3 regions of the Planococcus donghaensis genome follow, and region 1 is predicted to be linked to each of the others. Evidence: a T-box and tRNA genes for the amino acid it is inferred to sense, from the RefSeq annotation. Region 1 holds a T-box; the other regions hold tRNA genes.
The links. A T-box is a leader RNA that pairs with one kind of tRNA and senses whether it is charged. The one in region 1 lies ahead of pheS (phenylalanine--tRNA ligase subunit alpha), so its partner is inferred to be a tRNA-Phe.
Positions count from the first base shown of each region.

Region 1 (5,286 bases):
AGACACAGTCGCACGTATTACATTCGAATAAAATTGGAAAACCCCTTCGCTTCGAAGGGGTTTTTTATGTTTTGCAAACAAAGTAGTATTATGCGCAAACAAAGGCTCACTTGCTGCAAACAAACACTGTGGTAGCGCAAAGAACATTGGCTATACCGCAAACAAATCACTCAATCCCACAAATAACCAAAGATTTTTCGCTTTTCGCTTGCGAAAAGCATCCAATTTGAGATTTTCAGGTTTTCAAAAGAATGCTATACTCTATTTATTCTGATAGGAGGTGCTCTATGCACAAAAAAGGACTCGTTTTACTCACTCAAACAGAGTCACTCGAAAGGTTATTATATCGATTGCCTGAACATCACCCGCAACGCCAATTTCTGCAAATCGAGTTGTACCGAAGTGCTGCAGGAAAGCGAGGAGAGGACAGGCTCGTACGAAAGTTAGTTGAATTTAGTCCAGATGAAAATTACCGTTTTATGCAGAATGTTTGTTTGTCGCTTGGCGATTGGAAAATCCAAATAGACGGATTATTGCTGACAGAACGTGGCGCGATTGTTATAGAGTCAAAAAACATTAGCAGCCAGCTGTATTTTGATAATCTAACAGGCGAATTCGCTCGGACCGATTTAGAAGGTGTACGTACGGTGATGGAAGATCCCACGACTCAATTAAACAAGAATATTCGCTTTCTTACAAAATTCTTTAAAATCCACAAAATCAATTTGCCAATCAAAGGAATCGTCGTTTTCACTTCCAAACAATGTGAATTTGTTGCGAAGCCGCAAAATAACCTAGTTTGCAAAACCTATCAATTGATTGATTATTTATTCAACATACTCAACTCTTTCCCCGAAATGACTACCCAACCCCATTTGTCAAAAATCGAAAAGATTCTTCAAAAACATCAATCTCCCTATAAACGCATTCCTTTGTGTCAGTTGTATACGATCGCTTTTTCTGAGCTACGCACCGGTATTTATTGTGCTACTTGCAAAAATCATCAGATGATCAGGAAAAAACGATGCGGCTGGATATGCGAGGTGTGCCAATCGGTAGACCCACTCGCGCTGGAAATTACGGTTCAAGAATACTTTTCGCTCGTTCATACTCAATTGAGTAATAAGCAATTAAGGCAGTTTTGTAATCTAGAATCTCCATATGTAGCCTCACGTTTGTTGTCAACTTTTGATTTTGAAACGACTGGGGCATTACGCAACCGAACTTATCAATTAAAGAATAAAAACTAGCTTTTCACTCCGGTGAAAAGCTTTTTTGCGTTTTGCAAACAAAGTGTCGGATTGCGCAAACAAACTATCATAAGTTGCAAACAACCGGATAGATAGCGCAAACAACGGCGTTTATCCCGCAAACAAACTCACTCATCCCGCAAACAATGAAATTCTCAAATTAGAATTGATAGAGATTGCGCAATAGAGCCTATCAAGTAAGAGTAAAGACAAATTATTTTTGCGTTTTGCAAACAAAGTGTCGGATTGCGCAAACAAACTAGCATAAGTTGCAAACAACAGAAAAGATAGCGCAAACAACGGCGTTTATCCCGCAAACAAACTCACTCATCCCGCAAACAAACAAATCCTAAATAAAAAATGTACATAATTATTGACTTTATGTTAAGTATAATATACATTATGTTATATAAACCGAACATGAAAGAAGGAAGGATGAAGCAGATGCTCAAAAATCGTGTAAAAGAACTCAGGGCTCGGTACGGCTTCACACAAAGTGATCTTGGCAAACAAGTAAATGTCACACGGCAAACCATTGCTTTTATTGAAAAAGGGGAATTTTCACCTTCCATTACACTTTCGTTAAAACTAGCAAAAGCGTTACAGACAAATGTAAACGACTTATTTTGGTTAGAGGAGGACGAGGAACATGAAAAGTGATTTTCGCATGCAGTATCCACTGTGGATGATGGGATTTATTGTGGTACTAGGAATGTTCTTATTTGGAGTCAGTTCTCCAACGACAACTATTGTCAATTCGGAAAGAGAGCAGAGTTTTTTGCTCGAGCTTGGACCAATCGGCGGATTGTTCGCTATTGGAGCCGTCATCCTATACTTCCTGATGATGATTGTTTTTTATACCCAATTAAAACGTCATAACAAAAAGAATCCTTCAGAAAAAATATCAATTTTTCCAATCCGTCCTCCTGAATATTTAGAACAAGATGAAGGGATGACACACATTACACGAAAAGCATCTCAAAAAGTATATACTTTTATGTCTTGGAGTTTGCCGCTTCTTGCAGTATTTGCAATGTTTTCACCTTTTACTCGTATTTACACCGTTTTTGCGATTTTAGTGATCGCTTTAATTCAATACGGCATTTATTACCGAGAAATTCGCAAGCATTTAAAGGAGGAAGATGAATGATTACTGAATACTTCCTAGTTTTTTTAGGAGCAGCCATTCCTTGGTTTGAAATCGCCGTAGTTATTCCGCTTGGCATCGTTTGGGGCTTGTCGCCCTTTTGGGTAATGGTTTTGGCGTTTGTCGGCAACATGGTAACAGTGCTCGCTTTGATAATTGGTTTTGACCGATTCAAGATTTGGTACACGAAACGCCAAGAAGCAAAAGGCAAAGCAGTATCGAAAAAAAGTGAGCGCGCTAAAAAAATCTGGAATCGATATGGCTTGCCTGGTCTTGCGTTGCTTGGTCCCATTTTAATCGGCACGCATATTGCCGCGTTTATCGGGATGACACTTGGTGCAACCAAAAAGAACACGACTGTTTGGTTGACGATCAGCATTGCTGCGTGGACGCTAGCGTTTGGACTATTAACAGCACTAGGTTTTGATTTCTTCACGGATAAAATCTAAGCTGTGCTATACTTGAGCTATTCTGAAATAAAGGCGTGAACGTATAATGAAAAGAATTGAATCAAATCAAAACTCACTCGTTAAGCATTGGAAAAAGCTTAGCACTACACGGAAAGAGCGCGATAAATTCGCGGAATTTTTAGTAGAAGGATTTCATTTAACCGAAGAAGCACTGCGTAAAAAAGATCTTGTGAAATCACTAATCGTGCGCGAAGGCGTCGACATTCCAGAAGGCTGGGATATAGAAGGCGTTGCACATTATTCGGTGACTGCTGCTGTGGCGAAAGAAATTTCGGAAACCGAGCATACGCAAGGAATTTTCGCACATTGCGCGCAACCCGAATTTACTGAAGACGAACAAAAGTCATGGACAAAGCTATTGATGATTGATGCGGTTCAAGATCCAGGCAATATCGGCACTATGATTCGCACAGCTTCAGCGAGCGGTATTGACGCAGTGATACTTGGTAAGGGCTGCGCAGATCCGTACAACCCAAAAACGGTTCGTTCGGCACAAGGTTCGCATTTCCAGATTCCCATCGTAAAAGGGGAGTTGATGGAATGGACCGAACAAACAAAAGCGAGCGGCATTCCTATTTTCGGGACAGCGCTTCAAAACTCTACGCCGGTTCATGAAGCAAAAACGCTTGAGCAGTTTGCGTTAATTGTTGGCAATGAAGGCAGTGGGGTGGATCCGGTTCTCCTGCAACAAACCGATCAAAACTTAATGGTTCCGCTTTACGGCAGTGCAGAATCGTTAAATGTGGCAGTCGCTACAGGGATTTTATTGTATAGCTTAGTTCCGAAAAACTAAGTTTGATAAAACCAGAGAACTTTCGTATAATGAAGAGGTAAATAAGTAAAAGCGAAGAACGGGAAAAGTACGTTGCGCCCTTACATCACAGAGATTCTGCACCTTGACTGGAAGTGTGGATATGTAAACGCCTCAGAAGTTCACCCCGCGAGCTGCCCAACGGGACCAGTAGTGATACTGTAAAGATGGGCCGGTGAAGAGCCGTTATGTAAATGAGTGATTGCTATTTTGCAATAACTAGGGTGGTACCGCGAATAATGCCTCGTCCCTTTTCTGGGATGGGGCTTTTTACTGTCTAAGGAGGAGAAAAAATGGAAGCACAATTGCAGGAATTGAAAACACAAGCGCTTGAAAAAATTGCCGAAGCATCAACGGTTAAAGAACTTAATGATGTTCGTGTGGCGTATTTAGGGAAAAAAGGACCGATTACGGATTTATTGAAAGGCATGGGAAAACTTCCAGCTGAAGAACGTCCGAAAATGGGTGCTTTAGTCAATGTAGTACGTGAAGAAGTAACAACGCAACTAGAAGCTCGCATGGTTCTTTTAGAAGAAGAAGCAATCAATGCGAAATTGCAAAGTGAAACAATTGATATCACATTGCCAGGACGTCCTGTGAAAACAGGGAACGCACATCCGTTAACGCGTGTTGTCGAGGAAATTGAAGATTTATTCATTTCAATGGGTTACGAAGTGGCAGAAGGTCCAGAAGTTGAAAAAGATTATTATAACTTTGAAGCGCTAAACTTACCGAAAGGTCACCCGGCTCGTGATATGCAAGATTCCTTCTATATAACAGAAGATGTTTTACTGCGTACGCATACTTCTCCTGTACAAGCACGGACAATGGAAGCAAAAGGCGGAGAGCCGATTAAAATTATTTGTCCGGGTAAAGTATACCGCCGCGATAGCGATGACGCGACGCACTCACACCAATTCACACAAATCGAAGGATTGGTGATTGGAGAAGATATCCGCATGAGCGACTTGAAAGGAACACTTTCTGTGTTTGCTAAGAAAATGTTCGGCGATGATCGTGAAATTCGTCTTCGTCCAAGTTTCTTCCCATTCACTGAGCCTTCTGTTGAAATGGACATTTCATGCTTTAAGTGTGGCGGCAGTGGTTGCAACGTCTGCAAAAAAACAGGCTGGATTGAAATTCTGGGCGCTGGAATGGTACATCCAAATGTTCTTGAAATGGCCGGATATGACTCGAAACGTTTAACTGGATTTGCTTTTGGTATGGGTCCAGAACGTATTGCAATGTTAAAATATGGCGTCGAAGATATCCGTCATTTCTACACAAACGATGTTCGCTTTTTATCTCAATTCCAACGTACAGAACTTTAAGGAGGAAATAAAACATGCTCGTATCCATAAATTGGTTGAAAGACTACGTAAACACACAACAATTACCACCTGCTGAATTAGGTGAAAAAATCACACGTTCAGGTATCGAAGTAGATGCAGTGATTGATCGTTCACACGGCATGACAAATGTCGTTGTGGGTTATGTTGAATCTTGTGTTAAACACCCTGAAGCTGATAAATTATCAATTTGCCAAGTAGATGTTGGAGAAGAAACAACGCAAATTATTTGTGGCGCTCCCAATATTGCAGAAGGCCA
Region 1 covers NZ_CP016543.2:1,281,135-1,286,420, forward strand. Annotated here, with positions in the region: gene BCM40_RS06415 (M42 family metallopeptidase) at 1-31, shown strand, start outside; gene BCM40_RS06420 (nuclease-related domain-containing protein) at 288-1,250, shown strand; gene BCM40_RS06425 (helix-turn-helix transcriptional regulator) at 1,695-1,910, shown strand; gene BCM40_RS06430 (DUF3169 family protein) at 1,900-2,400, shown strand; gene BCM40_RS06435 (small multi-drug export protein) at 2,397-2,846, shown strand; gene BCM40_RS06440 (TrmH family RNA methyltransferase) at 2,893-3,660, shown strand; T-box leader at 3,706-3,933, shown strand; gene pheS (phenylalanine--tRNA ligase subunit alpha) at 3,972-5,009, shown strand; gene pheT (phenylalanine--tRNA ligase subunit beta) at 5,024-5,286, shown strand, end outside.

Region 2 (5,286 bases), 330 kb from region 1:
AGCGGACAAGAATTATTATAGCACATCATACTTTTCGCGCCAATACTTTCTAAAAGTATAACTAATTTTATACGTTAAAGTTTAAGGAAAAAGCGGAATAGACAAGAATGACAAAATTTCTATTAGTCTGGTTTAAAGGATCATCCTCTTGTAACTGTTCCCCGCTAAACTATACATATTAATGAGCTTTACTAAATTGCTGTTTCCTTCTTCCTTTCGCCTACTCTACCTTATTCACTTTGGAACTACTTCCTCTTTTGTTCATTGAGGTTCATAAATAGTTTTTTAGAGAACGATTATTAATTAGATAGGGATACAACAAAAAACCCCTTAACTGCGAATATTCACAGTTAAGGGGTTTTGGAAAGAACAGGCAGGTTCTTTCATGATACCGGCGGTCGGGGTCGAACCGACACTCCCGTGAAGGAACGGGATTTTGAGTCCCGCGCGTCTGCCAATTCCGCCACGCCGGCAAATCATTATGGAGGCGGCAACCGGACTCGAACCGGTGATAAGGGTGTTGCAGACCCATGCCTTACCACTTGGCTATGCCGCCAAATAATGGAGCGGAAGACGAGGTTCGAACTCGCGACCTCCACCTTGGCAAGGTGGCGTTCTACCACTGAACTACTTCCGCAATAAAGCTGGGGTACCTGGATTCGAACCAGGGCATGACGGGATCAAAACCCGTTGCCTTACCGCTTGGCTATACCCCATTAATAAAAGATGGGGCGGACGAGGGGAATTGAACCCCCGAGTGCCGGAATCACAATCCGGTGCGTTAACCACTTCGCCACGACCGCCACTTTACTATTTTATAAGTTCACTTAGTTAAATTAAAACATGGGGCGGACGAGGGGAATTGAACCCCCGAGTGCCGGAATCACAATCCGGTGCGTTAACCACTTCGCCACGACCGCCATCATATAAATTTTAAAATTGGCAGGGGCAGTAGGAATCGAACCCACATCGGAGGTTTTGGAGACCTCTGTTCTACCGTTAAACTATGCCCCTAAAAACTGGTGGTGGGGGGCAGATTCGAACTGCCGAACCCGAAGGAGCGGATTTACAGTCCGCCGCGTTTAGCCACTTCGCTACCCCACCTAAAAAATGGTGCCGGAGAAAGGAGTCGAACCCTCGACCTACTGATTACAAGTCAGTTGCTCTACCAACTGAGCTACTCCGGCATGGAGATTGTATTTCTAAAAAAATGGTGGGTCAGGACGGAATCGAACCGCCGACACTTAGAGCTTCAATCTAATGCTCTACCGACTGAGCTACTGACCCACTTTGTTAAGTGAAAATGGCGGTCCCGACCGGGATCGAACCGGCGATCTCCTGCGTGACAGGCAGGCATGTTAACCGCTACACCACGGGACCATTTGGTTGCGGGGGCAGGATTTGAACCTGCGACCTTTGGGTTATGAGCCCAACGAGCTACCGAACTGCTCCACCCCGCGATAATACTATTTTTTTCATTTCACACTTAATATGTAGGAAATGGTGGAGGATGACGGGATCGAACCGCCGACCCTCTGCTTGTAAGGCAGATGCTCTCCCAGCTGAGCTAATCCTCCATGAAATTGGTGACCCCTACGGGATTCGAACCCGTGTTACCGCCGTGAAAGGGCGGTGTCTTAACCGCTTGACCAAGGGGCCATTCTATAAATTGTTGAAAACGATCTTCTGGCGGAGAGCAAGGGATTCGAACCCTTGAGACGGTTGCCCGCCTACATGATTTCCAATCATGCTCCTTCGGCCACTCGGACAGCTCTCCATAATTGGCTCCGAAGGTAGGACTCGAACCTACGACCATCGCATTAACAGTGCGGTGCTCTACCACTGAGCTACTTCGGAATAATTGATCAGCCTGGCAACGTCCTACTCTCACAGGGGGAAACCCCCAACTACCATCGGCGCAAAAGAGCTTAACTACCGTGTTCGGGATGGGAACGGGTGTGGCCTCTTTGCCATCATTACCAGACTGAATTTATTTTGAAAGACAAGATTTATTATACCAGTATATCGCCGGTTTTTTCAAGCTTTTTTTCAAAAACTTTTTTCTTATTCTTTCAAAACTGGATAAACGACATTGGAACAGGCAAGTCTTCGTGTACATGGTTTTGGTTAAGTCCTCGATCGATTAGTATTCGTCAGCTGCACATGTCGCCACGCTTCCACCTCGAACCTATCTACCTCATCGTCTTTGAGGGATCTTACTTGCTTGCGCAATGGGAAATCTCATCTTGAGGGGGGCTTCGTGCTTAGATGCTTTCAGCACTTATCCCGGCCACACATAGCTACCCAGCGATGCCCTTGGCAGAACAACTGGTACACCAGCGGTGTGTCCATCCCGGTCCTCTCGTACTAAGGACAGCTCCTCTCAAATTTCCTGCGCCCGCGACGGATAGGGACCGAACTGTCTCACGACGTTCTGAACCCAGCTCGCGTACCGCTTTAATGGGCGAACAGCCCAACCCTTGGGACCGACTACAGCCCCAGGATGCGATGAGCCGACATCGAGGTGCCAAACCTCCCCGTCGATGTGGACTCTTGGGGGAGATAAGCCTGTTATCCCCGGGGTAGCTTTTATCCGTTGAGCGATGGCCCTTCCATGCGGAACCACCGGATCACTAAGCCCGTCTTTCGACCCTGCTCGACATGTACGTCTCGCAGTCAAGCTCCCTTCTGCCTTTACACTCTGCGAATGATTTCCAACCATTCTGAGGGAACCTTTGGGCGCCTCCGTTACTCTTTAGGAGGCGACCGCCCCAGTCAAACTGCCCGCCTGACACTGTCTCCCAAGCCGATCAGGCTTGTGGGTTAGAATTTCAATACAACCAGGGTAGTATCCCACCGACGCCTCCTCCGAAGCTGGCGCTCCGGGCTCTAAGGCTCCTACCTATCCTGTACAAGTTGCACCAAAATTCAATATCAGGCTACAGTAAAGCTCCACGGGGTCTTTCCGTCCTGTCGCGGGTAACCTGCATCTTCACAGGTACTATAATTTCACCGAGTCTCTCGTTGAGACAGTGCCCAGATCGTTACGCCTTTCGTGCGGGTCGGAACTTACCCGACAAGGAATTTCGCTACCTTAGGACCGTTATAGTTACGGCCGCCGTTTACTGGGGCTTCAATTCGCACCTTCGCTTGCGCTAAGCACTCCTCTTAACCTTCCAGCACCGGGCAGGCGTCAGCCCCTATACGTCACCTTACGGTTTTGCAGAGACCTGTGTTTTTGCTAAACAGTCGCCTGGGCCTATTCACTGCGGCTCTCTCGGGCTATACACCCTACCAGAGCACCCCTTCTCCCGAAGTTACGGGGTCATTTTGCCGAGTTCCTTAACGAGAGTTCACTCGCTCACCTTAGAATTCTCTTCTCGCCTACCTGTGTCGGTTTGCGGTACGGGCACCTCCCGCCTCGCTAGAGGCTTTTCTTGGCAGTGTGAAATCAGGGACTCTGAGACTCAGTCTCTTGCCATCACAGCTCAACGTATCAGGAATGGGATTTGCCTCATTCCACGCCTCACTGCTTGGACGTGCACAACCAACGGCACGCTCACCTTATCCTTCTGCGTCCCCCCATTGCTCAAACGGCGGGGAGGTGGTACAGGAATATCAACCTGTTGTCCATCGTCTACGCCTATCGGCCTCGACTTAGGTCCCGACTAACCCTGAGCGGACGAGCCTTCCTCAGGAAACCTTAGGCATTCGGTGGACGGGATTCTCACCCGTCTTTCGTTACTCATACCGGCATTCTCACTTCTAAGCGCTCCACCAGTCCTTCCGGTCTGACTTCAACGCCCTTAGAACGCTCTCCTACCACGGATCTCTTACGAGATCCATCCACAGCTTCGGTAATCCGTTTAGCCCCGGTACATTTTCGGCGCAGTGTCACTCGACCAGTGAGCTATTACGCACTCTTTAAATGATGGCTGCTTCTAAGCCAACATCCTGGTTGTCTAAGCAACGCCACATCCTTTTCCACTTAACGGATATTTGGGGACCTTAGCTGGTGGTCTGGGCTGTTTCCCTCTTGACTACGGATCTTATCACTCGCAGTCTGACTCCCAAGCATAAATCACTGGCATTCGGAGTTTGTCTGAATTCGGTAACCCGGGATGGGCCCCTAGTCCAAACAGTGCTCTACCTCCAGGATTCTCAATCTTGAGGCTAGCCCTAAAGCTATTTCGGAGAGAACCAGCTATCTCCAGGTTCGATTGGAATTTCTCCGCTACCCACACCTCATCCCCGCACTTTTCAACGTGCGTGGGTTCGGGCCTCCAGTAAGTGTTACCTTACCTTCACCCTGGACATGGGTAGATCACCTGGTTTCGGGTCTACAACTGCATACTCTGTCGCCCTATTCAGACTCGCTTTCGCTGCGGCTCCGCCTTCTCAGCTTAACCTTGCATGCAATCGTAACTCGCCGGTTCATTCTACAAAAGGCACGCCATCACCCATTAACGGGCTTTGACTACTTGTAGGCACACGGTTTCAGGATCTATTTCACTCCCCTTCCGGGGTGCTTTTCACCTTTCCCTCACGGTACTGGTTCACTATCGGTCACTAGGAAGTATTTAGCCTTGGGAGATGGTCCTCCCAGATTCCGACGGAATTTCACGTGTTCCGCCGTACTCAGGATCCACTCTGGAGGGGCAAGGTTTTCGGCTACGGGGCTGTTACCCACTGCGGCGGACCGTTCCAGGTCGCTTCGCCTAATCCTACCTTTTGTAACTCCGTATAGAGTGTCCTACAACCCCAAGAGGCAAGCCTCTTGGTTTGGGCTGATCCCGTTTCGCTCGCCGCTACTCAGGGAATCGCATTTGCTTTCTCTTCCTCCAGGTACTTAGATGTTTCAGTTCCCTGGGTCTGCCTTCTCATGTGCTATAGATTCACACATGGATACTACTCGATTAAAAGTAGTGGGTTCCCCCATTCGGAAATCTCCGGATCACAGCTCACTTACAGCTCCCCGAAGCATATCGGTGTTAGTGCCGTCCTTCTTCGGCTCCTAGTGCCAAGGCATCCACCGTGCGCCCTTTCTAACTTAACCAATGGTTAATTTAAAAGTTGTGACTAAAAGTCACGCGTACTTGAATTTCTTGCATTTGTTTCAATGTCGTTTTATCCAGTTTTCAAAGAACAAGTTCATCATTTCTGCGTACAAAATGATTGGTGGAGCCTAGCGGGATCGAACCGCTGACCTCCTGCGTGCAAGGCAGGCGCTCTCCCAGCTGAGCTAAGGCCCCAAGAAGAATGGTGGGCCTAAATGGACTCGAACCA
Region 2 covers NZ_CP016543.2:955,015-960,300, reverse strand. Annotated here, with positions in the region: tRNA gene BCM40_RS04755 (tRNA-Leu) at 390-473, opposite strand; tRNA gene BCM40_RS04750 (tRNA-Cys) at 483-556, opposite strand; tRNA gene BCM40_RS04745 (tRNA-Gly) at 563-637, opposite strand; tRNA gene BCM40_RS04740 (tRNA-Gln) at 645-716, opposite strand; tRNA gene BCM40_RS04735 (tRNA-His) at 728-803, opposite strand; tRNA gene BCM40_RS04730 (tRNA-His) at 845-920, opposite strand; tRNA gene BCM40_RS04725 (tRNA-Trp) at 941-1,014, opposite strand; tRNA gene BCM40_RS04720 (tRNA-Tyr) at 1,021-1,104, opposite strand; tRNA gene BCM40_RS04715 (tRNA-Thr) at 1,112-1,187, opposite strand; tRNA gene BCM40_RS04710 (tRNA-Phe) at 1,212-1,287, opposite strand; tRNA gene BCM40_RS04705 (tRNA-Asp) at 1,305-1,380, opposite strand; tRNA gene BCM40_RS04700 (tRNA-Met) at 1,384-1,460, opposite strand; tRNA gene BCM40_RS04695 (tRNA-Val) at 1,502-1,577, opposite strand; tRNA gene BCM40_RS04690 (tRNA-Glu) at 1,585-1,659, opposite strand; tRNA gene BCM40_RS04685 (tRNA-Ser) at 1,688-1,777, opposite strand; tRNA gene BCM40_RS04680 (tRNA-Asn) at 1,783-1,857, opposite strand; rRNA gene rrf (5S ribosomal RNA) at 1,869-1,984, opposite strand; rRNA gene BCM40_RS04670 (23S ribosomal RNA) at 2,124-5,056, opposite strand; tRNA gene BCM40_RS04665 (tRNA-Ala) at 5,177-5,252, opposite strand; tRNA gene BCM40_RS04660 (tRNA-Ile) at 5,261-5,286, opposite strand, start outside.
Region 2: it has a tRNA-Phe gene. The T-box ahead of pheS (phenylalanine--tRNA ligase subunit alpha) is inferred to sense a tRNA for this amino acid. The anticodon was not compared.

Region 3 (5,286 bases), 140 kb from region 1:
TTCAAATATTTAAACACCACACGGCACCGCTAAAAGTAATGCCAGCTATGAAAGATACAGGAAAAACAAACACACTTTTCGCCTTATTGCTTGGTATCGGTTTACTAATAGAATATTTATTATGATGTTAATAAAAAAGGGATTTCAGCTGAAATCCCTTTTTTATATCCAAATTTAGTTTTGTAGAACTTTTGAGTATGCGTTATAGTTGAGAAATAATTCAAAATACTGATCGGGAGGACATTGGGTGAAACCTATAATTATTGGAAGCATTGCTGCTTTTTTCTTTGCATTTACTTTTGTTTTAAATGCCACAATGGAAGCTAGTGGTGGAAGTTGGATTTGGAGCGCTTCTCTTCGTTACCTTTTTATGATTCCTTTTTTGCTATTAATCGTTTTATCTAGAAGAAACTTAAAACCACTATTACAAGAAATGAACAGAAACAAAAAAGCTTGGTTTATTTGGAGCTTTATCGGATTTGGCTTATTCTATACGCCTCTCTGCTTTGCAGCTGCTTATTCTCCTGGTTGGTTAATCGCAGGTACTTGGCAAATTACCATCATTGCAGGAACTCTTCTCGCTCCTCTATTTCTTATTACTGTACATACTAAAGAAGGGACATTTCAGTTAAAAGGAAAAATCCCGATGAAAGGGTTAATGATTTCTTTCATCATATTGGCGGGAGTCAGTCTCATGCAATTAGAACATGTTGCAATTGTTTCCCCTGCTACACTCTGGTTTGGTTTTATTCCTGTTCTTCTTGCTGCATTTGCTTATCCACTTGGCAATAGAAAAATGATGGAGATATGCGACGGTAGATTAGACGCATATCAAAGAGTTCTCGGAATGACCTTAGCCAGTCTGCCTTTTTGGTTACTATTATCGTTGTTTGGGTTATTCACGGTTGGTGGGCCATCTGCTTCACAAAGCTTCCAAACTTTAATTGTTGCCATCAGTTCTGGTGTCATTGCCACAGTGTTATTCTTTAAAGCTACAGATCTTGTTAGAGGAAACATGCAAATGTTAGGAGTGGTTGAAGCAACTCAATCAATGGAAGTTTTATTCGCTTTGGCTGGAGAAATTCTCTTCTTATCAATAGCACTACCTTCAGGATTATCATTAATAGGAATTCTTATTGTTATGGGCGGCATGATTCTTCATAGCCAGAATTCCAGTAAAACGAAAAAAAGAGTCATGCAATTAAATGCATGACTCTTTTTTATGATGACCCCTACGGGATTCGAACCCGTGTTACCGCCGTGAAAGGGCGGTGTCTTAACCGCTTGACCAAGGGGCCAAATACTGGCGGAGAAGGAGGGATTTGAACCCTCGCGCCGGTTGCCCGACCTACACCCTTAGCAGGGGCGCCTCTTCAGCCACTTGAGTACTTCCCCAGTATGGCTCCGAAGGTAGGACTCGAACCTACGACCATCGCATTAACAGTGCGGTGCTCTACCACTGAGCTACTTCGGAATGGTGGGCCTAAATGGACTCGAACCATCGACCTCACGCTTATCAGGCGTGCGCTCTAACCAGCTGAGCTATAGGCCCATATGTAATAGTATGGAGCGGGTGAAGGGAATCGAACCCTCATCATCAGCTTGGAAGGCTGAGGTTTTACCACTAAACTACACCCGCATAAATGGTGGGTCAGGACGGAATCGAACCGCCGACACTTAGAGCTTCAATCTAATGCTCTACCGACTGAGCTACTGACCCACAACATTGAATAAAAATGGCGGTCCCGACCGGGATCGAACCGGCGATCTCCTGCGTGACAGGCAGGCATGTTAACCGCTACACCACGGGACCATTTGGTTGCGGGGGCAGGATTTGAACCTGCGACCTTTGGGTTATGAGCCCAACGAGCTACCGAACTGCTCCACCCCGCGACAATATTATAGGTACTAATTTGAATCGATTTCTTTTAAAAATAATTGTCCACACATTTAGAAAAAATGGAGGAGGAAGAGGGATTCGAACCCCCGCGGGATTTGACTCCCCTGTCGGTTTTCAAGACCGATCCCTTCAGCCAAACTTGGGTATTCCTCCGTGATAAAATACAAATGGTGGACCTTGCAGGACTCGAACCTGCGACCGGACGGTTATGAGCCGTCTGCTCTAACCAACTGAGCTAAAGGTCCTAAAAAAGTGGCGGCAGAGGGGATCGAACCCCCGACCTTACGGGTATGAACCGTACGCTCTAGCCAGCTGAGCTACGCCGCCAGGATCTTTAATAATATAGTTGGTGGAGCCTAGCGGGATCGAACCGCTGACCTCCTGCGTGCAAGGCAGGCGCTCTCCCAGCTGAGCTAAGGCCCCATTGTTTGGTCGGGAAGACAGGATTCGAACCTGCGACCCCTTGGTCCCAAACCAAGTGCTCTACCAAGCTGAGCTACTTCCCGAACTTAGATGCTGAGTTTGTAAAAAATATGGCGCGCCCGAGAGGACTCGAACCTCTAACCGCTTGATTCGTAGTCAAGTACTCTATCCAATTGAGCTACGGGCGCTTTATGCTATTGTTGTAAATGGTGCCGAGGACCGGAATCGAACCGGTACGGTAGTCACCTACCGCAGGATTTTAAGTCCTGTGCGTCTGCCAGTTCCGCCACCCCGGCTAGGGGTCGAGATTCTGTAAAACAATTATGGAGCGGAAGACGAGGTTCGAACTCGCGACCTCCACCTTGGCAAGGTGGCGTTCTACCACTGAACTACTTCCGCAAAAATGGTGCGGGTGAAGGGAGTCGAACCCCCACGCCCGAAGGCGCTAGATCCTAAGTCTAGTGCGTCTGCCAGTTCCGCCACACCCGCGTGGCAATATCAATATTAAAATGGTGAGCCATGAAGGATTCGAACCTTCGACCCTCTGATTAAAAGTCAGATGCTCTACCAGCTGAGCTAATGGCTCGAGAAAGTGGTGCCGGAGAAAGGAGTCGAACCCTCGACCTACTGATTACAAGTCAGTTGCTCTACCAACTGAGCTACTCCGGCGAAAAAATGGTGGAGGATGACGGGATCGAACCGCCGACCCTCTGCTTGTAAGGCAGATGCTCTCCCAGCTGAGCTAATCCTCCGATATGTATTGCCCAGCGACGTCCTACTCTCACAGGGGGAAACCCCCAACTACCATCGGCGCAAAAGAGCTTAACTGCCGTGTTCGGGATGGGAACGGGTGTGGCCTCTTTGCCATCATCACTGGACTATTTGGTTTTGAAAGACAAGATTTATTATACCAGTATACCACTGGTTTTTTCAAGCTTTTTTTCAAAAAACTTTTTTCTTATTCTTTCAAAACTGGATAAACGACATTGGAACAGGCAAGTCTTCGTGTACATGGTTTTGGTTAAGTCCTCGATCGATTAGTATTCGTCAGCTGCACATGTCGCCACGCTTCCACCTCGAACCTATCTACCTCATCGTCTTTGAGGGATCTTACTTGCTTGCGCAATGGGAAATCTCATCTTGAGGGGGGCTTCGTGCTTAGATGCTTTCAGCACTTATCCCGGCCACACATAGCTACCCAGCGATGCCCTTGGCAGAACAACTGGTACACCAGCGGTGTGTCCATCCCGGTCCTCTCGTACTAAGGACAGCTCCTCTCAAATTTCCTGCGCCCGCGACGGATAGGGACCGAACTGTCTCACGACGTTCTGAACCCAGCTCGCGTACCGCTTTAATGGGCGAACAGCCCAACCCTTGGGACCGACTACAGCCCCAGGATGCGATGAGCCGACATCGAGGTGCCAAACCTCCCCGTCGATGTGGACTCTTGGGGGAGATAAGCCTGTTATCCCCGGGGTAGCTTTTATCCGTTGAGCGATGGCCCTTCCATGCGGAACCACCGGATCACTAAGCCCGTCTTTCGACCCTGCTCGACATGTACGTCTCGCAGTCAAGCTCCCTTCTGCCTTTACACTCTGCGAATGATTTCCAACCATTCTGAGGGAACCTTTGGGCGCCTCCGTTACTCTTTAGGAGGCGACCGCCCCAGTCAAACTGCCCGCCTGACACTGTCTCCCAAGCCGATCAGGCTTGTGGGTTAGAATTTCAATACAACCAGGGTAGTATCCCACCGACGCCTCCTCCGAAGCTGGCGCTCCGGGCTCTAAGGCTCCTACCTATCCTGTACAAGTTGCACCAAAATTCAATATCAGGCTACAGTAAAGCTCCACGGGGTCTTTCCGTCCTGTCGCGGGTAACCTGCATCTTCACAGGTACTATAATTTCACCGAGTCTCTCGTTGAGACAGTGCCCAGATCGTTACGCCTTTCGTGCGGGTCGGAACTTACCCGACAAGGAATTTCGCTACCTTAGGACCGTTATAGTTACGGCCGCCGTTTACTGGGGCTTCAATTCGCACCTTCGCTTGCGCTAAGCACTCCTCTTAACCTTCCAGCACCGGGCAGGCGTCAGCCCCTATACGTCACCTTACGGTTTTGCAGAGACCTGTGTTTTTGCTAAACAGTCGCCTGGGCCTATTCACTGCGGCTCTCTCGGGCTATACACCCTACCAGAGCACCCCTTCTCCCGAAGTTACGGGGTCATTTTGCCGAGTTCCTTAACGAGAGTTCACTCGCTCACCTTAGAATTCTCTTCTCGCCTACCTGTGTCGGTTTGCGGTACGGGCACCTCCCGCCTCGCTAGAGGCTTTTCTTGGCAGTGTGAAATCAGGGACTCTGAGACTCAGTCTCTTGCCATCACAGCTCAACGTATCAGGAATGGGATTTGCCTCATTCCACGCCTCACTGCTTGGACGTGCACAACCAACGGCACGCTCACCTTATCCTTCTGCGTCCCCCCATTGCTCAAACGGCGGGGAGGTGGTACAGGAATATCAACCTGTTGTCCATCGTCTACGCCTATCGGCCTCGACTTAGGTCCCGACTAACCCTGAGCGGACGAGCCTTCCTCAGGAAACCTTAGGCATTCGGTGGACGGGATTCTCACCCGTCTTTCGTTACTCATACCGGCATTCTCACTTCTAAGCGCTCCACCAGTCCTTCCGGTCTGACTTCAACGCCCTTAGAACGCTCTCCTACCACGGATCTCTTACGAGATCCATCCACAGCTTCGGTAATCCGTTTAGCCCCGGTACATTTTCGGCGCAGTGTCACTCGACCAGTGAGCTATTACGCACTCTTTAAATGATGGCTGCTTCTAAGCCAACATCCTGGTTGTCTAAGCAACGCCACATCCTTTTCCACTTAACGGATATTTGGGGACCTTAGCTGGTGGTCTGGGCTGTTTCCCTCTTGACTACGGATCTTATCACTCGCAGTCTGACT
Region 3 covers NZ_CP016543.2:1,143,674-1,148,959, reverse strand. Annotated here, with positions in the region: gene BCM40_RS05770 (1,4-dihydroxy-2-naphthoate polyprenyltransferase) at 1-125, shown strand, start outside; gene BCM40_RS05765 (DMT family transporter) at 248-1,213, shown strand; tRNA gene BCM40_RS05760 (tRNA-Glu) at 1,227-1,298, opposite strand; tRNA gene BCM40_RS05755 (tRNA-Ser) at 1,305-1,395, opposite strand; tRNA gene BCM40_RS05750 (tRNA-Asn) at 1,400-1,474, opposite strand; tRNA gene BCM40_RS05745 (tRNA-Ile) at 1,476-1,552, opposite strand; tRNA gene BCM40_RS05740 (tRNA-Gly) at 1,566-1,639, opposite strand; tRNA gene BCM40_RS05735 (tRNA-Phe) at 1,645-1,720, opposite strand; tRNA gene BCM40_RS05730 (tRNA-Asp) at 1,738-1,813, opposite strand; tRNA gene BCM40_RS05725 (tRNA-Met) at 1,817-1,893, opposite strand; tRNA gene BCM40_RS05720 (tRNA-Ser) at 1,961-2,053, opposite strand; tRNA gene BCM40_RS05715 (tRNA-Ile) at 2,069-2,145, opposite strand; tRNA gene BCM40_RS05710 (tRNA-Met) at 2,154-2,227, opposite strand; tRNA gene BCM40_RS05705 (tRNA-Ala) at 2,248-2,323, opposite strand; tRNA gene BCM40_RS05700 (tRNA-Pro) at 2,330-2,406, opposite strand; tRNA gene BCM40_RS05695 (tRNA-Arg) at 2,435-2,511, opposite strand; tRNA gene BCM40_RS05690 (tRNA-Leu) at 2,531-2,619, opposite strand; tRNA gene BCM40_RS05685 (tRNA-Gly) at 2,648-2,722, opposite strand; tRNA gene BCM40_RS05680 (tRNA-Leu) at 2,728-2,812, opposite strand; tRNA gene BCM40_RS05675 (tRNA-Lys) at 2,834-2,909, opposite strand; tRNA gene BCM40_RS05670 (tRNA-Thr) at 2,917-2,992, opposite strand; tRNA gene BCM40_RS05665 (tRNA-Val) at 3,000-3,075, opposite strand; rRNA gene rrf (5S ribosomal RNA) at 3,086-3,201, opposite strand; rRNA gene BCM40_RS05655 (23S ribosomal RNA) at 3,341-5,286, opposite strand, start outside.
Region 3: it has a tRNA-Phe gene. The T-box ahead of pheS (phenylalanine--tRNA ligase subunit alpha) is inferred to sense a tRNA for this amino acid. The anticodon was not compared.